Phreatobacter oligotrophus: one gene and its partner. The protein of the gene in region 1 interacts with the protein of each later gene in a pairwise test. Links are inferred from orthologs where the notes say so. Each region holds a gene or a part of one and is shown in the gene's direction. Other genes may lie near its edges. The genes, in order: C8P69_RS08200 and C8P69_RS16270.

What was found.
Region 2: the proteins of C8P69_RS08200 (region 1) and C8P69_RS16270 interact in binary tests that used the Escherichia coli proteins (3 or more experiments, as listed by UniProt). The link is inferred for Phreatobacter oligotrophus from one-to-one orthologs.

Annotation. Positions count from the first base shown.
Region 1 is NZ_PZZL01000003.1:209,092-219,519, reverse strand. The notes cover bases 2,565-5,354. They hold C8P69_RS08200 (P-II family nitrogen regulator), read left to right. Parts: upstream 2,565-3,685; coding sequence 3,686-4,024; downstream 4,025-5,354. Other genes in these bases: C8P69_RS08195 (ammonium transporter), read left to right, coding at 4,072-5,354; tesB (acyl-CoA thioesterase II), read left to right, coding at 2,565-3,397. In the rest of the region: C8P69_RS08220 (ABC transporter ATP-binding protein), read left to right, coding at 1-502; C8P69_RS08215 (ABC transporter permease), read left to right, coding at 735-1,637; C8P69_RS08210 (ABC transporter permease), read left to right, coding at 1,637-2,425; more of tesB, read left to right, coding at 2,525-2,564; more of C8P69_RS08195, read left to right, coding at 5,355-5,571; C8P69_RS08190 (DNA translocase FtsK), read left to right, coding at 5,809-8,493; C8P69_RS08185 (LolA family protein), read left to right, coding at 8,621-9,358; C8P69_RS08180 (cell division protein FtsX), read right to left, coding at 9,614-10,428. UniProt on the Escherichia coli protein: Involved in the regulation of nitrogen metabolism. Regulates the activity of its targets by protein-protein interaction in response to the nitrogen status of the cell.
Region 2 is NZ_PZZL01000007.1:121,798-132,820, forward strand. Bases 3,508-6,892 are described here. They hold C8P69_RS16270 ([protein-PII] uridylyltransferase), read left to right. Parts: upstream 3,508-3,881; coding sequence 3,882-6,692; downstream 6,693-6,892. Other genes in these bases: C8P69_RS16265 (gamma-glutamyltransferase family protein), read left to right, coding at 3,508-3,793; C8P69_RS16275 (transglycosylase domain-containing protein), read left to right, coding at 6,821-6,892. Outside these bases: urea ABC transporter permease subunit UrtC, read left to right, coding at 1-573; urea ABC transporter ATP-binding protein UrtD, read left to right, coding at 599-1,393; urea ABC transporter ATP-binding subunit UrtE, read left to right, coding at 1,397-2,092; more of C8P69_RS16265, read left to right, coding at 2,192-3,507; more of C8P69_RS16275, read left to right, coding at 6,893-9,040; C8P69_RS16280 (hypothetical protein), read left to right, coding at 9,130-9,498; C8P69_RS16285 (GntR family transcriptional regulator), read right to left, coding at 9,500-10,192; C8P69_RS16290 (TRAP transporter substrate-binding protein), read left to right, coding at 10,338-11,023.

The DNA of each region.
Region 1 (10,428 bases):
CGAGGCCATGACCATGGCGACGCGCATCGCCGTCATGGACAAGGGCCGGCTCGCCCAGATCGACACGCCGCGGACCATCTACGAGGCGCCGGCGACCCGCTACGTCGCGGACTTCATCGGCGACATCAATTGCGTCGAGGGCAAGGTTTCCGGCGTGGACGGGATCCGCGTCACCGTGTCGACGGCGCTCGGCGACATGGTCGTTGCGGAGACCTCTGAGGCCGTTTCGGTCGGCCAGGCGGTGGCCGTGGCCTGGCGTCCGGAGAAGACCCGGCTGCTGCCGGCTGGCGAGGCGGGGCCGCAGGGCGTGTCGATGCTCGCCGGCACGGTCGCCGATATCGGCTATCTCGGCGACTGGTCGACCTATCACGTCGACATGGGCGGCCTGAGGCTGAAGGCGGCGGTGGCCAATGCCGTGCGCCGGGCGGAGGATGCCATCGCCTGGGGCGACAAGGCCAGGCTTGCCGTGGCGCCCGAGGCGCTGATCCTGCTGGTGCGGTGATGGGACGAACCCTCTCGCGACCCGTTTCGCATCCCTTTGCCGGGGCGCTGCGGCCTCCCACACCTCTCCCCGGCGGGGAGAGGTCGACGAGCGCAGCGAGGCGGGTGAGGGGGAGGATCTCCTCCTCTGGACTTTGCCCCCTCTCCCGGCCTGCGGCCGACCTCTCCCCGCCGGGGAGAGGTGGGGCGGCGGCTCGTCTTGGTGCTGGGCTGCCCGCGGGGGGGAGCGCCCGATGAGCGAGCGCGCCACCCGCCGGACCATCATCCTCGTGCCCTATCTGTGGCTGGCGGTGTTCTTCCTCGTGCCCTTCGCCATCGTGGCGAAGATGTCGCTGTCGCAGGTCGCGACCGCCATCCCGCCCTACACGCCGGTCTTCGGGCTGGAGGACGGCCCGGCCGGGTGGCTCGCCAAGGCGCGCGAGCTCTCGCTCGACAATTACGCCGTGCTCGCCGGCGACCGGCTCTATATCGACGCCTTCCTCTCCTCGATCCGCATCGCGCTGATCGGCACGGCGATCCTGCTTCTCGTCGGCTATCCCATGGCCCATGCCATGGCGCGCGCGCCGGAGCGCTGGCGGCCGATCCTCGTCATGGCGGTGATCCTGCCGTTCTGGACGAGCTTCCTCATTCGCGTCTACGCCTGGATCGGCATCCTCAAGCCCGAGGGCCTTTTGAACGAGCTGCTCCTGGGCCTGGGTCTCATCGGCGCGCCGCTCCAGATCGCCAATACCGAGACGGCCGTGCTCATCGGCGTCGTCTATTCCTACCTGCCCTTCATGGTGCTGCCGCTCTATGCGGCGCTGGAGCGGATGGATCGCACACTGCTCGAAGCCGCCGCCGACTTGGGATGCCCGCCCTGGCTCGCCTTCTGGCGCATCACCGTGCCTCTGTCGCTGCCCGGCATCGTCGCCGGCTGCTTCCTCTGCTTCATCCCGATCACCGGCGAGGTGGTGATCCCCGACCTCCTCGGCGGCTCCGACACGCTGATGATCGGCAAGACGCTGTGGACCGAGTTCTTCTCCAACCGCGACTGGCCGGTGGCCTCCGCCGTGGCGGTGGTGCTGCTCGTCATCCTCGTCGGGCCGATCATGGTCTACCAGCGCCAGCAGGGCCGCCAGCTGGAGGCGGGCCGATGATCTCCTCGCGCTCCCGCTTCCTCGACGCCACGGCGCTGACCCTCGGTTTCGCCTTCCTCTACCTGCCGATCGTCATCCTGGTGATCTTCTCCTTCAATGCCAGCCAGCTCGTCACCGTCTGGGGCGGCTTCTCGACGCGCTGGTACCAGGGCCTCTGGCAGAACCGGCAGCTGATGGATGCCGCCTGGATGACGCTGAAGGTGGCGACACTCTCCGCCCTGCTCGCGACCGTCATCGGCACGCTCGCGGCGCTGGCCTTGACCCGCTATGCCCGCTTCCGCGGCCGCACGCTGTTCTCCGGTCTCGTCTATGCGCCCATCGTCATGCCCGAGGTCATCACCGGCCTGTCGCTGCTGCTGCTCTTCGTCTCGCTCGGCCTCGAGCGCGGCTTCTGGACGGTGACGGTGGCGCACGCGACCTTCACCTGCGGCTTCGTCGCGGTGGTGGTGCAGTCGCGGCTCGTCACCTTCGACCGCTCGCTGGAGGAGGCGGCGGCCGATCTCGGCGCGAAGCCCTGGCAGGTCTTCACCCGCGTAACGCTGCCCATCATCGCGCCGGCCGTCATCGCCGGCTTCCTCCTCGCCTTCACCCTGTCGCTCGACGACCTGGTCATTGCGAGCTTCACCACGGGCCCGGGCGCGACCACCCTGCCCATGCGCGTCTACAGCCAGGTGCGGCTCGGCGTGACGCCGGAGGTCAACGCCATCTCGACGCTGATGATCGCGGCGGTGACCGTGCTGGTGATTGCCGCCTCGCTCGCCACCAAGCGCGGGGCGGCGCGCGGCTGAGGCGGGCGGCGCAAGGGCCGCATCCCCCGGCGCGCCTTGACCCACTGGCGCAACGGGTGGTTTGTGGCGGAAGACCCCTGATCCCGCCCGAGCACCACCATGTCCGCCCCTCCCGCCTCCGCCGTCGCCAATCTCCTGTCGATCCTCGACCTCGAGCGGCTGGAGGTGAACCTGTTCCGCGGCAAGAGCCCGCAGGACGGCTGGCAGCGCGTCTTCGGCGGCCAGGTCATCGGCCAGGCGCTGGTGGCGGCCTGCCGCACGGTAGAGGGCCGGCGGCCGCATTCGCTCCACGGCTATTTCGTGCTGCCGGGCGATCCGAAGCACCCGATCATCTACGATGTCGAGCGGGTGCGCGACGGCCGCTCCTTCTCGACCCGGCGCGTGCGCGCCATCCAGCACGGCGCGGCGATCTTCTCGCTTTCGGCCTCCTTCCACGTCGAGGAGGAGGGGGCCGAGCACCAGTTCTCCATGCCGGACGTGCCGCCGCCGGAGGCGCTGAAGTCGGAAGCCGACGTGCGCCAGCTCTTCCATGCCCATATGTCCGACGCGATGAAGGCCTATTTCGCCCGCGAAAGGCCCATCGAGATCCGCCCGGTCGAGTTTGGCCGCTATACCGGCGAGGCGCAGGCCGAGGGCAAGTTCCACGTCTGGATCCGCACCACCGCGCCCCTGCCGGATGATCCCGTCGTCCACCAGTGCGTGCTCGCCTATGCCTCGGACATGACGCTGCTGGACGCCGCCAACGTGCCCCATGGCCGCTCGTTCTTCGACCAGTCGGTGCAGGCCGCGAGCCTCGACCATGCCATGTGGTTCCACCGGCCGTTCCGCGCCGATGACTGGCTGCTCTATGCCCACGATTCGCCCTCGGGTCAGAACTCGCGAGGGTTCACCCGCGGCTCGATCTACACGCGGGAGGGCGTATTGGTGGCCTCGGTGGCGCAGGAAGGCCTCCTGCGCGAGAAGAAGCGCTGACCGTTCTGCCTTTTCCTTGTGCAAATCGGCGGGCTAAACGCGGCCCAAACAAGGCGGGGCGCGAATGCTGCACGATTTTTCATCAGGTGGCTCGCCGAGGCCCTGCCTGAGGCGCCTCGTCCATATTCAACTATCTGATTTGTCGCGATAATCCCGCGCTTCGCGCCACTGGCACGAGAATTGACTCCCCCAACGCGGTTCGGACGCCGGTCACCTGGTCGGCCCGGCTTGCAGACAACCGCTTCACCCGGCTTTGGCCAAGGGGGAAGCCAATGCGGGGATGACGACATGAAGATCGTAATGGCGATCATCAAGCCATTCAAACTGGAGGAGGTCCGCGATGCCCTCACGGGGATCGGGGTCCATGGCCTCACCGTCACCGAGGTGAAGGGATACGGGCGCCAGAAGGGCCATACCGAGATCTATCGCGGCGCCGAATATGCCGTCAGCTTCCTGCCCAAGCTGAAGATCGAGGTCGCGGTCGCAGGTCCGGACGTCGACAAGGTCGTGGCCGCCATCGCCGGCGCCGCCAAGACCGGCCAGATCGGTGACGGCAAGATCTTCGTCACCTCGATCGAGCACGCCGTGCGCATCCGCACCGGCGAAACCGACGTCGACGCGTTGTGACGCGCTCCTCCCCGACCACAGACATTCCTCTGGAGACTTTCCACATGATGAGATCGAGCCTTTCCAGGTGGGGTTTGGGCGCTCTCGCGCTCGCGGGCCTCGCTGCGGCGGTCATCGACCCCGCTCTCGCCCAGGCGCCCGCCGCGGCCGCCCCCGCCGCCCCGAAGCCGAATGCCGGTGACACGGCCTTCGTGCTCATCTCGGCCTATCTCGTGCTGCTGATGACCATTCCGGGCCTCGCCCTGTTCTATGGCGGCCTCGTGCGCACCAAGAACATGCTGTCGGTGCTGACCCAGGTCTTCGTGATCGTGGCCGTCGTGTCGATCATCTACGTGATCTACGGCTACTCGCTGTCCTTCACCTCGGGCGGTGGCCTCAACGCCTTCATCGGCGGCTTCTCCAAGGCCTTCCTGATGAATGTCGACCCGACCAAGACGGCCGCGACCTTCTCCAACGGCGTCGTCATTCCGGAATATGCCTACATCATCTTCCAGATGACCTTCGCCTGCATCACGCCCGCCCTCATCGTCGGCGCCTTCGCCGAGCGCGTGAAGTTCTCGGCGCTGCTGCTCTTCGTCGTCCTCTGGGTCACCTTCATCTACTTCCCGATGGCCCACATGGTCTGGTACTGGGCCGGCCCCGACGCCATCGCTGACGCCGCCAAGGCCGTTGCCGCTGCCGGCACCGACGCTGCCGCCAAGGCTGCCGCCGAGGCCAAGCTCGCCGAAGCCAAGGCGGATGCCGGCCTGCTCTTCCAGTGGGGCGCGCTCGACTTCGCCGGCGGCACGGTCGTCCACATCAATGCCGGCATCGCCGGCCTGGTGGGCTGCCTCGTCATCGGCAAGCGCATCGGCTACGGCAAGGAGCTGATGCCTCCCCACTCGCTGGTCATGACGCTGATCGGCGCCGCGCTCCTCTGGGTGGGCTGGTTCGGCTTCAATGCCGGCTCCAACCTCGAGGCCAACGGCACCGCCGCGCTCGCTGCCATCAACACCTTCGTGGCTACCGGCGCCGCGACGCTCGCCTGGCTCTTCGTCGAATGGGCCGCCAAGGGCAAGCCGTCGCTGCTTGGCGCGGCCTCGGGTGCGGTGGCCGGCCTCGTCGCCGTCACGCCTGCCGCCGGCTTCGCCGGTCCGATGGGCGCCATCATCCTCGGCCTCGTGTCGGGTGGCGTCTGCTTCATCTTCTGCTCGACGGTGAAGAACGCCTTTGGCTACGACGACACGCTGGACGTCTTCGGCATCCACTGCATCGGCGGCATCATCGGTGCTCTCGGCACGGGTATCGTGGTCAACGTCGCCCTCGGCGGCGCCGGCATCCCGGACTACGAGACCAAGCCGGGCGAGCTGGTGGCTGGCACCTACGAGCTGATCCCGGCGCTCTGGGCGCAGGCCAAGGCGGTGCTCTTCACCCTCGCCTTCTCCGGCATCGGCTCCTTCATCCTGTTCAAGATCGTCGACGTGGTCGTCGGTCTCCGGGTGACCGCCGACCGCGAGCGCGAGGGCCTCGACCTCGCCGAGCATGGCGAGCGCGCCTACAATCTCTGATCCGGCCTTCCTCCCAAGGCCATCCTGGCCCCCGGCACACCGTGCCGGGGGTCTTTTCTTTTTGGGCACAGGAGGTCCGGGCGGACGACCGGCCTCGCCACGGGTCTCGCCAGCTGCCGATGGTTAATCGGCCGTCAACCGTTGCCTCGCTAGGGTGAGCGACCGAACCGGACGGTCCGCCGGCGGCGCTGTCTTCCCGCGCCGCCGCGGTCCTCCCTCGCATGGGATTGGACGACGATGGCAGTGGCGCGCCGGCACACCGGACCTTCGCTGGTCCCCGATGGACTGGGTGGCGCCATGCGGCGGCAGCTGCGCCGTCTCGCCGGCCTCGGCATCCTCGCCGGCGTCGTCATCGCCGCGGTCGCGATGCTGACCTGGACGGCGGGCGATCCCTCGCTCAGCCACGCCACCAATGCCCCGGTGAAGAACTGGATCGGCAAGCCCGGCGCCATCCTTGCCGACCTCCTCATGCAGCTCTTCGGCCTTGCCGCCGTCGCCCTCCTCACGGTGTCCGCCGTCTGGGGCTGGCTGATGCTGCGCGCCCGTCCGTTCGACCGCGAGGGCCTGCGCGTGCCGCTCGGCATCGGCGCGGCGATGATGGTGGCGGTTGCTGCTTCGCTTGCCCCCGCGCCGGCCGGCTGGCCGCTGCCGACCGGCATCGGCGGCGTCATCGGCGATGGCGGCGTGACCGTCATCTCGGCCCTTGCCGGCCGGCTCACCGGCCTGTCGCGCATCATCGCGCTGCTGGTCGTCGCCACGATCGGCCTGTTCCTCTTTGCCGCGGCCATCGGCTGGATCTTCCGCCCCGAGCCGGAGACGCTCGAGGAAGAGCTCGACCGCGTCGCGCCCAAGGCCCGGCGCCCGGCCGATGACGACCGCGAGCCCGGCCTCGTCGGCGGCATGGTCTCCAACGTCGCGGGCGCCGTGACCCACGGCATGCTGTCGGCGCGGGCGCGGGTCGCCCGCATGGTGGCCGAGGCCCCCGCCGCGGCGCGCGCGGCCGCTGGCCGGCCGGCCGAGGCCCAGGCCCGCCCCGCCGGGCCCGGCCTCACCTCCCGCGCCAAGGCCTTCTTCCAGGAGCCTGACGACGACGGCCTGCCCGCCGCCCGGCCGACCTCCGGCGTGCGCCGCGAGCCCGTGCTCGAGGAGCCGGCCGCCGAGCGCCAGCCGCGCACCTTCCACGCGCCGCCGACGCGGCCGCGAAGCGATGAGCCGCGCGAGGTCCCGGCGCCGCGCATGGCGCCCGCCCATGAGCCCGAGGACGAGGCGCCGCTGCCCTCGCAGGCCGCGCCCCGCACCGCGACCGCCGGCCCGCGCATCCATGCCCCGCCGCCGGGTCCGCGCACCATGCCGATCCAGCAGGCCCTGCCCCTGCCGCCGCCGGACGGCGTGGACGACACCTACGAGCTGCCGCCGCTGGACCTTCTCGCCGAGCCGAAGCCCTCGGAGCGCGACCCGTCCATGTCGATGGAGGCGCTGCAGGACAATGCGGCGACGCTGGCCTCCACGCTCGACGATTTCGGCGTGCGCGGCGAGATCATCAATGTCCGCCCCGGCCCGGTGGTGACGCTCTACGAGCTGGAGCCCGCGCCGGGAACGCGCTCCAACCGCGTCATCGGCCTCGCTGACGACATCGCCCGCTCCATGTCGGCCATCTCGGCCCGCGTCGCCCTCGTCGCGGGGCGCAACGCCATCGGCATCGAGCTGCCCAACGCCAAGCGCGAGAACGTGCTGCTGCGCGAGATGCTGGCGAGCCAGGACTTCATCACCGCCAAGGAAAAGCTGCCGATCGCGCTCGGCAAGACGATCGGCGGCGATCCGGTCATCGCGGACCTTGCCAAGATGCCCCACCTGCTGGTGGCCGGCACCACCGGCTCGGGCAAGTCGGTCGCCATCAACACCATGATCCTGTCGCTGCTCTACCGGCTCCGCCCGGACCAGTGCCGGCTCATCATGGTCGATCCGAAGATGCTGGAACTGTCGATCTATGACGGCATTCCGCACCTCCTCACCCCCGTCGTCACCGACCCGAAGAAGGCGGTCGTCGCCCTCAAATGGGCGGTGCGCGAGATGGAGGAGCGCTACAAGAAGATGTCGAAGCTCGGCGTGCGCAACATCGACGGGTTCAATGCCCGCATGGCGCAGGCCAAGGCCAAGGGCGAGGTGCTCACCCGCACCGTCCAGACCGGCTTCGACCGCGAGACCGGCGAGGCCATCTACGAGCAGGAGGAAATGGGCCTCGAGCCGATCCCCTACATCGTCGTCATCGTCGACGAGATGGCGGACCTGATGATGGTCGCCGGCAAGGAGATCGAGGGCGCCATCCAGCGCCTCGCGCAGATGGCGCGCGCCGCCGGCATCCACCTGATCATGGCGACGCAGCGCCCCTCGGTCGACGTCATCACCGGCACGATCAAGGCGAACTTCCCCACCCGCATCTCCTTCCAGGTCACCTCGAAGATCGACAGCCGCACCATTCTCGGCGAGCAGGGCGCCGAGCAGCTGCTCGGCCGCGGCGACATGCTCTACATGGCGGGCGGCGGCCGCATCAGCCGCGTCCACGGTCCCTTCGTCTCGGACGAGGAGGTCGAGCGCATCGTCAACCACCTGAAGATGCAGGGCGCGCCCGACTATCTCGACGCCGTCACCACCGATGACGATGAGGGCATGGAGGGCGATGGCGACGACGGCGCCGTCTTCGACAAGGGCGCCTTCGGCGAGGAGCCGGCCGACCTCTACGACAAGGCGGTGCAGGTCGTGCTCCGCGACAAGAAGGCCTCCACCTCCTATATCCAGCGGCGCCTGCAGATCGGCTATAACCGCGCTGCCTCGCTCATCGAGCGGATGGAGCGGGAGGGCCTCGTCGGACCCGCCAACCATGCGGGCAAGCGCGAGATCCTGGTACCGGAGGCGGCGGATTGACGGGCCTGCCGCCTCGAAATCGCCCCAACGCCTCCCTATCTCCCCTCACGCCATGACCCCGATGACCCTGACGCCGCGAGCCGCCTCCCCGACCGCCGAGACCGGATCCGTCAGCCGTCGGAGCCTCATGCTGGGCCTCGCCGGCCTCGTCGCCGCCGGGCCCGCCTTCGGGCAGGGCGCGCCGATGCAGCTGAGCCCGGCGCCCGGCGCCGCCCCGCCCCGGGGCGCGCCCACCGCCCCGGCCCAGGCCGCGCCGGCCGCTGCGGCCCCTCCGGCTCTCTCCCCGCCGATCCGCCGCGCCGCGCCGCGTGCCGCCCGCGGGGTCGACGCGGACTCCCGCGACATCGCCCAGCAGGTGAACGCCTATTTCAACGGCATCCGCTACCTGCAGGGCGACTTCGTCCAGGTCGGGCCAGACGGCCGCCGCACCACCGGCAAGCTCTATCTCGACAAGCCCGGCAAGATCCGCTTCCAGTACGATGCGCCGAGCCCGGTCGAGGTGGTCGCCGATGGCCAGTCGGTCGCCGTCCGAGATCGCCGCCTGAACACGCAGGACATCTATCCGCTGTCGCAGACGCCGCTGCGCTTCCTGCTCTCCGAGCGCATCGACATCCTGCGCGACGCCAACGTGACCTCGGTCACCCGCGATCCCGACTATGTCATCGTCATGCTGGAGGAGCGCCAGGCGCTCGGCGGCACCAACCGCCTGATGGTGCTGTTCAACGCCTCCGACCTGACGCTGCGCCAATGGACCGTCTATGATGCGCAGGGCTACGAGACCTCGGTGGCGCTGCACAATCTCGATCCGCGCGTGCGGCCGGACCAGCGGCTCTTCCGCATCAACTACCAGCGCCTGCTGGAGTGACGGTGGCGGCTCGCGAGAGCCGGTAGCATCTGGGCGGCCGTTCCGCTGCAGTGCTCAAGTGCGTCCTTCGAGGCTCGCTGGCGCTCGCACCTCAGGATGAGGACCGTGTGTGCTCTGCATCACGACCTTCCGCCGGGCGACAGCGGGGCCAATCACCACCCTCCTCATCCTGAGGTGCGAGACCCGGCGATGCGTTAGCATCGTCCGGAGGCGAGCCTCGAAGGACGCACTCCCGTTCTGCAGGGCGCCCGGCCCCTAGTCGATCGCCGCCAGCGTCCGCATCACCGTGAGGCGGCAGGTCACCGCGGCAACCCCGGTCACCAGCAGTACCAGAACGACAATCCCCGCATAGCCGGTCGATCCGAGCGCGAAGGAGCCGAACAGCGCCTCGATCTGGTCGCCGCCCGCCGTCGCGCGCCAGCGCGCCGCGATGAGGCCCGAGGCCATGATGGCGCCGAGCGCAGCGAGCCCGCCGGCCACAGCCCCCTTCAGCGCCAGCCAGAGGAAATGGCGCTGGAACTCGCCGGCGATGAAGGCATCGCGGGCGCCGACGAAATGCAGCACCTCGACCACCGGCCGGTTGGTTTCCACCGCCGCCCGGGTCGCGAAGACCACCGACAGGCCGGTGGCGGCGATCATCAGGGCGACGATGACGAGGCCGACGACGATCACCGCGCGGGCCATGGCGCGCAGCCGGTCGAACCATTGCCGATGGTCGTCGAGGCTGGCGGTCGGCACCTCCGCCAGCGCCCGCCGGAAGGCCTCCATGTCGGTGCGCCGGTCGTCGGCGAGCTTCACCACGATGAGGCGGGGGATCGGCAGGTCCTCGGCGCCGAGGCCGGTGCCGAGCCAGGGCTCGAGCATCCGCCGCGTCTCCTCCGCCGTGTAGGGCGCGACATCGGCGACCCCGGGAAAGCGCACGGCGATCTCGGTGGCGCGGGTCACGTCGGCATTGACGTCGCGGCCCGCTACCGGGCGCACCTGGATCGTCGCTTCGCGGACGATGGAGGAGGTCCAGTCGGCAGCCGCCGTGCGGACGAGATCGACGCCCCCGACGGTGAGCGAGCCGA
Region 2 (11,023 bases), on another replicon or contig:
ACCGATTTCAAGGACATCCTCGGCTTCAACATCCAGTCGCAGACCACCCGCGCGGTGCTGTTCTCGCTCTCGGTCATCGCCCTGATGATCGGCTATCTCCTCGCCCGCGCCATCGTCACATCGAAGGCCGGCAAGATCCTCATCGCCGTGCGCGATGCCGAGGCCCGCACGCGGTTCCTCGGCTACCGCGTCGAGCACTTCAAGCTCTTCGTCTGGACGGTCTCCGCCGTCATGGCGGGCATTGCCGGGGCGCTCTACGTGCCGCAGGTCGGCATCATCAATCCCAGCGAATTCTCCCCCGCCAATTCCATCGAGACCATCGTCTGGGTGGCGGTCGGCGGCCGCGGCACGCTGGTCGGCGCAGCGCTGGGCGCAGGCCTCGTCAACTTCGCCAAGAGCTGGTTCACCGGCGTCTTCCCGCAGGGCTGGCTCTTCGCCCTGGGCGGCCTGTTCATCGTCGTCACCCTGTTCCTGCCCAAGGGCATCCTCGGCACCTTCACCGACTGGTGGAAGCGCCGCGGCGAGACCCGCGAGCCCCCGGCCGGCAAGGCCGTGGGCCAGCCGGCCGAGTGAGGGGGTCCCGATGCTGATCGATCCGATGGAAACCCAGCTGCCCACCGAGCCCGTCAAGGCCATCGAGCGCCCGCAGGTCGTCACCCAGTCGCTGCTCTATCTCGACGGCGTCTCGGTGAGCTTCGACGGCTTCCGCGCCATCAACAACCTGTCGCTCGTCATCGCCCCCGGCGAGATGCGCGCCATCATCGGCCCCAACGGCGCCGGCAAGACGACGATGATGGACATCATCACCGGCAAGACCAAGCCGGACACCGGCGACGTCATCTTCGCCGGCGAGGTGGACCTGACCCGCCTCGACGAGACGGCCATCGCCAATCTCGGCATCGGCCGCAAGTTCCAGAAGCCGACCGTCTTCGAGAGCCACACGGTCGAGGACAATGTCGACATGGCGGTGAAGGCCGACCGCACCGTCTTCGGCACGCTGTTCCAACGCCGCTCGGCCGAGATCGCCCGCCGCGTCGACGAGATCCTTGGCATCGTCCGCCTCGGCGACCACCGCAAGCGCCTGGCGGGGGACCTTTCCCACGGCCAGAAGCAGTGGCTGGAGATCGGCATGCTGCTGGCGCAGGACCCCAAGCTCCTGCTCGTCGACGAGCCGGCCGCCGGCATGACCGACGTGGAAACCGCCGCAACCGCCGACCTCCTCAAGGACATTGCCAAGACCCATTCGGTGGTCGTGGTCGAGCACGACATGGGCTTCATCCGCGACCTCGGCGTGAAGGTCACCTGCCTGCACGAGGGCTCGGTCCTCGCCGAGGGCAGCCTCGACCAGGTGAGCGCGGACGAGCGCGTCATCGAAGTCTATCTGGGGCGCTGATCCATGCTGGACGTCAAATCCGTCGATCTCCATTACGGCGCCGCCCAGGCCCTGCGCGAGGTCTCCGTCGTGGTCGAGCCCGGCAAGGTCACTTGCGTCCTCGGCCGCAACGGCGTCGGCAAGACCTCGCTCATGCGCGCCATCATGGGACATCAGCCGATTTCCGGCGGCGAAATCCTGTGGGAGGGCCGGGACATCAGCCGCATGCCGCCCTTCGAGCGCGCGCGGCGGGGCATCGCCTATGTGCCGCAGGGCCGCGAGATCTTCCCGCTGCTGACGGTGAAGGAGAACCTGGAGACGGGCTTTGCGCCCCTGAAGCGCGCCGACCGCACCATCCCCGATGACATCTTCTCGCTCTTCCCCGTCCTGAAGGACATGCTCGGCCGTCGCGGCGGCGACCTCTCGGGCGGCCAGCAGCAGCAACTTGCCATCGGCCGCGCCCTTGTCACCCGTCCGCGCCTCATCGTGCTGGACGAGCCCACCGAGGGCATCCAGCCCTCGATCATCAAGGATATCGGCCGCGCCATCGACTATCTGCGCCAGAAGGGCGACATCGGCATCCTGCTGGTGGAGCAATATCTCGACTTCGCCGAGGAGCTCGGCGACCGCTTCTACGTGATGGAGCGCGGCCGCGTCGTGGTGCAGGGGCTGAAGGGCGAGGTGGACCGCGACGCGCTCCACAAGAGCATGGCGATCTGACGCCGCTGCGTTCACCGCGCACAGGGTCCTCCACGGCGGGCTTGCATATTCCCGTTTCGTCGCGCCTTCGTCTATCCTGGCGGTCCGGAGAGCGCATGCATGTCTGAAGGCCCCTTCTCGCGCGGCGTTGTCGCCGCCCCCCACGCCGCCGCCGCAGAGGCTGGCCGGCAGATCCTCGCCGAGGGCGGCAACGCCATCGAGGCCATGATCGCCGCCGCGGCCACCATCGCCGCGGTCTATCCGCACATGACCCATGTGGGCGGCGACGGCTTCTGGCTCATCCACCAGCCGAGCCGCCGCGTCCACGGCATCGAGGCCTGCGGCTATGCCGGCGAGCGCGCGACGCTCCGTTCCTATCTCGACAAGGGGCTCTACGAGATCCCGACCCGCGGTCCGCTGGCCGCGCTCACCGTGCCCGGCGCCATCGGCGGCTGGCGCCTTGCCAATGCCATGGCGAAGGCCTCCGGCGGCAAGCTGCCACGCACCGTCATGATGGAGCCGGCCATCCGCGCAGCGCGCGAGGGCTACAAGGTCAGCCGCTCCCAGGCCCGCCTCACCGTCGACAAGCTCTACGAGCTGAAGGACTGCCCCGGCTTCGCCGAGACCTTCCTCGTTGACGGCAAGCCGCCCACCGAGGGCACGATCCTCAAGCAGACGACGCTGGCGGACACGCTCGACCACCTCGCCCGCTCCGGGTTCCAGGACGCCTATCGCGGCGACATCGCCCGCGAACTCGCGAGTGACCTCGAGGCCATCGGCTCGCCCGTCACCCGCGCCGACCTCCAGGCCTATTACGCGGTCGAGCGCGCGCCGCTGAGCCTCGCCCATTCGCTCGGCACGCTCCACAACATGCCGCCGCCGACGCAGGGCCTCGCCTCGCTGATGATCCTCGGCATCGTCGACCAGCTTGAGGCCATGCACGGCTCGGTGACCCCGGACACGCTCGGCTTCGTCCACCGCATCGTCGAGGCAACCAAGCGCGCCTTCATCGTGCGCGATCGCTTCGTCACCGACTATGACCGCCTCGACGGCGATCCCCTCGCCTTCCTGCGGCCAGACGCGCTGAAGGCCGAGGCGGGCAAGGTCGACATGGGCCGCGCCCTGCCCTGGCCGCACAAGCCCGCCCCGGGCGACACGATCTGGATGGGCGCGGCGGACTCGGAAGGCCGCGTCGTCTCCTACATTCAGTCGATCTACTGGGAATTCGGCTCCGGCTGCGTCTCGAAGTCGACCGGCTTCCTCATGCAGAACCGCGGCGCGAGCTTCGTGCTCGACCCGCGCGCGCTCAATCCGCTCGAGCCGGGCCGCCGCCCCTTCCACACGCTGAACCCGGCCATGGCCCAGCTGAAGGACGGGCGCGTCTTCGCCTATGGCACCATGGGCGGCGAGGGCCAGCCGCAGACCCAGGCGCAGATCTTCGAGCGGCACGTGCGCCATGGCCAGCCGCTGGAGGCAGCCCTCGACGCGCCGCGCTGGCTGCTCGGCCGCACCTGGGGATCCTCGGTCACCAGCCTGCGCTTCGAGCCGCGCTTCGACGAGGGTCTCATCGCGTCGCTCGAGAAGATCGGCCACCAGACCGCCGTCGTGGATGAAGCCTATTCCGACACGATGGGCCATGCCGGCGGCGTCACGCTGCACACCGACATGTCGCTCTCCGGGGCACACGATCCCCGTGCCGACGGAGGCGCCGCCGGCCTCTAGGGGCGCTGGTCAGGCCTGAAGCCAGCTCGCTCGCATCACCCCCGCGATGCGCGTATGGTCCGCCGACCCTTATGACGTGAAGACGCCCATGGATTCGCCTGTCACCCTCCGTCCGTCGCGCAGCGCAGCGCCGCGCGGCCCGCTCCTCGACCCGGCCCTGCTCGTCGCCGATGTCCGGCGCGTGAAGGTCGAGGCGGGGCGGACGCGCGAGGCCCGGGCCGAGGTCGTCCAGCTCCTCAAGAAGCGCCTGATCGAGGCCCGGAAGGTTGCCGAGGAACGGCTCATCGCCAGCATCGACGGCCGCACCTGCGCCGAGGCCCTGTCGCTGTTCCAGGACGACGTCATCCGCACCCTCTATGGCTGGATCACCGACCAGCTCTACCCCTCGGAGAACCCGTCATCCGGCGAGCGCATGACCATCGTCGCCACCGGCGGCTACGGCCGCGGCATGCTGGCGCCGGGCTCCGACATCGACCTCCTGTTCCTGCTGCCCTACAAGCAGACCGCCTGGGGCGAGAGCGTCGCCGAGGCCATGCTCTATTGCCTCTGGGACATGGGCCTGAAGGTCGGCCACGCCACCCGGTCGGTGGATGAATGCATCCGCCAGGCCCGCGCCGACTTCACCATCCGCACCGCCCTCTTGGAGGCGCGCTACATCCTCGGCGACGAGAAGCTCTTCGGCGAGCTGGAGCGCCGCTTCGATGCCGAGGTGGTCAAGGACACCGTCCCGGACTTCGTCGCCGCCAAGCTCGCCGAGCGCGACGAGCGGCATCGCAAGACCGGCCAGTCCCGCTATCTCGTCGAGCCCAACGTCAAGGATGGCAAGGGGGGCCTGCGCGACCTCCACACGCTGTTCTGGATCGCCCGCTATGCCTACCGGGTGAAGACCGACGAGGAACTGGCCCGCAAGGGCGTCTTCACCCGCCGCGAGGCGCAGATGTTCCGGCGTTGCGAGACCTTCCTGTGGACGGTCCGCTGCCACCTGCACTTCCTCACCGGCCGTTCGGAAGAGCGCCTGTCCTTCGACCTGCAGCGCGAGCTCGCCCCGCGCCTCGGCTATCGCGACCATAACGGCCTCGTCGATGTCGAGCGCTTCATGAAGCACTACTTCCTCATCGCCAAGGATGTCGGCGACCTCACCGCCATCCTCTGTGCCGAGCTGGAAGAGCGCCACGAAAAGCCCGCCCCCGTCCTCGACCGCTTCATCGCAAGGCTCCGGCCGAAATCGCGCCGCGGCTTCAAGGAGAGCGCCGATTTCCAGATCGACCACGATCGCATCACCGTGGCGGACGAGGGCGCCTTCTCGCGCGACCCGGTCAATCTCATCCGCATGTTCTGGCTGGCGGATCGCTACAATCTCGCCTTCCACCCCGATGCGATCCGGCTCCTCACCAAGTCGCTGAAGCTGGTCGACGACAAGCTGCGCCACGATCCCGCGGCGAACCAGCTCTTCCTGTCGATCCTCACCTCCGCCAACACGCCGGAAGTGGTGCTGCGCCGGATGAACGAGGCAGGCCTGCTCGGCCGTTTCGTGCCTGACTTCGGCCGGGTCGTGGCGATGATGCAGTTCAACATGTACCACCACTACACGGTGGACGAGCACCTGCTCCGCTGCATCGGCGTGCTCCACCGCATCGAGCATGACGGCAAGCCGGAGGATGGGCTGGCCGCCGACATCGTCAAGTCGATCCAGCCGCGCAACCGCGACCTGCTCTATGTCGCGCTGTTCCTGCACGACATCGCCAAGGGCAAGCCCGAGGACCATTCGACCGCCGGCGCGAAGATCGCCCGCAAGCTCTGCCCGCGCTTCGGACTCACCGCCCTCGAAACTGAGACGGTGGCCTGGCTGGTCGAACAGCACCTCGTCATGTCGACCATCGCCCAGTCGCGCGACCTTGCCGAGCGCAAGACCATCGAGACCTTCGCCAATGTGGTCCAGTCGCTCGAGCGGATGAAGCTGCTGCTCATCCTGACCACCGCCGACATCATGGCGGTGGGGCCGGGCGTCTGGAACGGCTGGAAGAGCCAGCTCCTCAAGACGCTTTACTACGAGACCGAGCCGGTCGTGACCGGCGGCTTCTCCGAGGTCAACCGCTCCCGCCGCGTCGAACTCGCGCAGCTGGAATTCCGCAAGGCAGTCCCCGAGCGGCTGCCGGAGCTCTCGGGCGATGCGCTCGACACCTATATCGGCCGCCACTACGCCGCCTACTGGCTCAAGGTGGACCTCGCCACCAAGATCGAGCACGCCCGCTTCCTCATGGCCGCCGAGGCCGAGGGCAAGTCGCTGGCGAGCCGCGTCGATCTCCTCGCAGGCCAGGGCGTGACGCACCTCACTGTGCTGGCGCCCGACCACCCGCGCCTGCTGTCCATCATCGCTGGCGCCTGTGCGGCCACCGGCGCCAACATCGTCGGCGCGCAGATCTACACCACCACGGACGGCCTCGCCCTCGACACCATCTCCATCACCCGCGGCTTCGACCGCGACGAGGACGAGGAGAGGCGCGCCCGCCGCATCGCCGAGGCCATCGAGAAGGCGCTGCGCGGTGAGCTCAAGGTTGGCGAGGCGGTGGCGGCAGTGGCGAAGAAGTCGCCGGCGCGCAACCGCTCCCGGACCTTCCGCATCAACCCGGACGTCGCCATCAACAACACCTGGTCGACCCGCTACACTGTCATCGAGGTCTCCGGCCTCGACCGGCCGGGCCTCCTCCACGATCTCACCTCGGCGCTCTCCCGCCACAGCCTCAACATCGCCTCGGCGTATGTGGCGACCTTCGGCGAGCGGGCCGTGGACGTGTTCTACGTCACCGACCTCATGGGCGCGAAGATCCAGTCCGCCCAGCGCCAGACGGCGATCCGCAAGGTGCTGACCGGCGTGCTCGAGGACGAGGCGGGCCGGTAAATGCTCGCGGCCCGTTAACCCTGCCGGAGAATGAAGGCGCTCCGCAAAAATGCCTTAACCCCCCCTTCATCGCGCCCGCTTTACCGGTGAAGAGCGTCATCAGGACGCGATGGGGGTGACAGCGAGGCATGGCGCGGCGCGGCCGACAGGGTGACCGGATCGAACCGAGCTTCGGCACGGCCCGCGGCGGCATGGACCTGCGCGCCTCGCCGGAAGACCGCCCCTGGCAGCGCTATGCGGAAGCTGCCACCGCCCCGAAACAGCCCAAGCCCGCCCGGTCCCGCCGCCGCGACGAGGACGAGGAGGAGGCTCCGCGCCCCTCGCGCCGCCGCACCGGCGGGGGCGACCGCAACCGCGATGACAAGCCGCGACGCGCCCGCCGCCGCGGGCTCTTCGGCACACTCGTCATCTGGGGCGCGACCCTCTCCATCTGGGGCCTCATAGCGGTCGCCGGCATCGTCGCCTGGTATGCGGCGCACCTGCCGCCAACGCACACGCTGGAAGTGCCGCCGCGCCCGCCGAACATCGCCATTCTTGCCGCCGACGGCACCGAACTCGCCAACCGCGGCGACATGGGCGGCGCCGCCATCCAGCTGAAGAGCCTGCCGAAACATGTCTCGCAGGCGCTCATCGCCATCGAGGACCGGCGCTTCTACTCGCATTTCGGCATCGACGTGATCGGCTTCGGCCGCGCCATCGTCACCAACCTGACGAACCGCGGCGTCAGCCAGGGCGGCTCGACCCTGACTCAGCAGCTCGCCAAGAACCTGTTCCTCAATCCCGACCGCACGCTGGGCCGCAAGGTCCAGGAGGCGCTGCTCGCCCTCTGGCTGGAGCACAACTACTCCAAGGACCAGATCCTCGAGCTCTACCTCAACCGGGTCTATTTCGGCGCCGGCGCCTATGGCATCGAAGCGGCCGCCCGCCGCTACTACGACAAGCCCGCCACTGCCCTCACCGTGCAGGAAGCCGCGGTCATTGCCGGCCTCGTCAAGGCGCCGTCGCGGCTTGCTCCGACACGCAACCCCGAAGCCGCGCAGGCCCGTGCCCAGCTCGTCCTCGCCGCCATGGCGGACCAGGGCTACATCACCGAGGAACAGGCGCGCCTCGCCCGCTCCAATCCCGCCCATGCCAGCCGCACCATTCCCGGCGGCTCCATCAACTATGTCGCCGACTGGGTCATGGACCTCATCGACGACTATGTCGGCAAGGTCGAGACCGACCTGATGGTCGAGACGACGGTCCTGGGTCCTGTCCAGCAGACGGCGGAAGCGGCCCTGGTCGACGCCCTCACCCGCGGCGGCCAGCGCTTCAACGTTTCTCAAGGCGCGGTGGTGGTGCTCGACCGCGACGGCGCCGTGCGCGCCCTCGTCGGCGGCCGCGACTACGCGCAGAGCCAGTTCAACCGCGCCGTCGCCGCGCGCCGGCAGCCCGGCTCCGCCTTCAAGCCCTTCGTCTATCTCGCCGCCCTCGAGAATGGCCTGACGCCGGACAGCGTCCGCTCGGACTCGCCCGTCTCCATCGCGGGATGGCGGCCGGAGAACTACACCCGCGACTATCGCGGCGAGGTGAACCTCACCACCGCCCTCGCCTCCTCGCTGAACACCGTCGCCGTGCGCCTCGGGCAGGAGGTCGGCCCGCGCGCGGTCGTGCGCACGGCCCAGCGCCTCGGCATCGGCTCGGCCCTCGCGCCCAATCTTTCCATTGCCCTCGGCACCTCCGAGGTGAACGTGCTGGAACTCGTCGGCGCCTATGCGCCCTTCGCCAATGGCGGCGTCGGCGTTGTGCCGCACGTGATCACCAAGATCCGCACCACGAGCGGCCGCGTGCTCTTCGAGCGCCGCCCGATGACCCTCGGCCAGGTCGTCGAGCCGCGGCACGTGGCAATGATGAACGCCATGATGAACCAGACCACGGTCTCCGGGACGGCCCGCACCGTGCGCCTGCCCGGCTGGATCGTCGCGGGCAAGACCGGCACCAGCCAGGATTTCCGCGATGCCTGGTTCGTCGGCTACACCGGGCGCTTCATCGCCGGCGTCTGGCTCGGCAATGATGACGGCACGCCGACCCGGCGGCTGACCGGCGGCGGCCTGCCGGTGGACGTGTGGAACCGCACCATGGCGGAGGCGCACAAGGGCCAGTCGATCGTCGACCTGCCGGGTAACTGGCGCTCCTACGACGCGCCGGGCCGCATCCTGCCTGGCGAGACCCTGGACCAGCCCATGACCATGTCGCGGGTCGAGCCTGCCGGCCGCCGGCCGCAGCGGCCCGCCGGCGAGGCCGAGGACCGCAGCGCCGTGCTGCGCCCCGAGCCCGGCAATGGCCTCCTCGACCGCCTCTTCCGCTGACCGCGCATTCCGCCGCACTTGAACGGCGGGGGGCCATCCCCACATCCTCAGGGGAAAGCCGCGATGGTGCGGGTAGGGAGGATAGGTCGATGCGCTTCGTCTGGTGGGGAGCCTTTGCCGGCGCCGCCGTCTGGTCGTTCGTGGCGCTGCTGTCCTATCTCGTCTTCGACACGATCGGGACGGGCATGGTGTCCTACGGCTCTGTCCCGGGCTTCACCCCCGAGCCCTTCAGCTTCGCCTGGATCGCCGCTGGCGCCCACAGCCTCGGCATCGGCGCCATCATGCTCGGCTGGCTCTTCGGCCTCGCCGTCATCTTCGGCGTCACAGCCATCCTGCACCGCATCTTCGGCCGCCGCGCCGCGGCCGCGCTGCCAGGCCGCGCCTCGTGGGGATCGTCGATCCCCTCCGCCCATCCGGCGACGACGCCGCCGCCCGGCAACACCTGGCGAGGACGCTGAGCTATTCGAACAGCTCGGCGAATTTCAGCTCGAGCCCGGCCACGGCCCGCAGGATCTCGCTGAGGTGGTGGCTCATGGCCGCCACGGCGCGCTCCGGATCGCCATCCTCCACCGCGTCGAGGATGGCCTGGTGCTGGGTCACGAGCGGGCCCATCGATCCCGGTGAGTGCAGCGTCAGCGCGCAGACGCGGTCCATATGGGCCTTCTGCATCTCGACCGCATTCCAAGCCTCGAGACAGTCGGCGCCTTCCGCCAGGGCGATGTGGAACAGGCTGTCGAGCCGCTGGAAAGAGGCGTGATCGCCGGTGCGCGCCGCTTCCTCCTGTGCCGCGATGAGGGCCGCGGCGCGGTCGCGATAGTGCGGGTCGAAGCGCTCGCAGGCGCGCCGGACGATGGCCACCTCGATGGCCTCGCGGATGAAGCGGGCGTCGAGCATCCGCCGCACCGACAGCTTCACCACCACCGTGCCGCGCTGCGGCTGGACGTCGACCAGCCCCTGCCGCATCAGCGCGATGAAGGCCTCGCGCACCGGCTGGCGCGACACCTGGAACCGGTCGGCGATCTCCGATTCCGACAGGCGCTCGCCCGGCCTTATCGTCAGGTCGATGATCCCGGCGCGAAGCTCGCGCTCGACCCGCGCGGCCGCGCTTTCGATGATGCGCGGCGGCGGCTGGTGGAGGATGGCCACGGTCATGGTGTCACCGCTCTTTCCCGCTTGAACTTCCATACAAGTGTATACTAGGCTGCGCCCAGATCGGGAAGCCCACAAATGGGAGGGCAGCCGATCCCCTGATATGTCCCCGCCAGAAGGGACCTGTTCGCAACCGGGAGGATCCCCCATGCTGACACGCCGCACCTTCGTGTCCACCGCCGGCGCCCTCGTGGCCGGCCCCGCCATTATCGGCCCGGCCTCGGCCCAGGCCACCGTCACCCTGCGCTCCACCGACATCCATCCCGATGGCTATCCGACCATCGAGGCGGTGAAGTTCATGGGCCAGCTGCTCGAGCAGCGCACCAGCGGCCGCATCAAGATCAACGTGTTCCACTCCGCCCAGCTCGGCCAGGAGCGTGACACGATCGACCAGACGCGGTTCGGCGTTATCGACATGAACCGCATCAACATGGCGCCGTTCAACAATCTGATCGCGTCGACCAACGTGCCCGCCCTGCCCTTCATCTTCCGCTCGGTCGATCACATGCGGAAGGTCATGGACGGATCGATCGGCGATTCGATCCTCAATGACTTCACGGCCCATGGTTTGGTCGGCCTCGCCTTCTACGATTCGGGATCGCGCTCCTTCTACAACTCCAAGCGCCCGATCAACACGCCGGCCGACATGCGCGGCATGAAGATCCGCGTGCAGCAGTCCGACATGTTCGTCGCCCTGGTCCAGGCGCTCGGCGCCAATGCCACGCCCATGCCCTTCGGCGAGGTCTTCACCAGCCTGCAGACCGGCGTCATCGACGGTGCCGAGAACAACTGGCCGAGCTACGAGTCGACCCGCCATTTCGAGGTGGCGAAGTT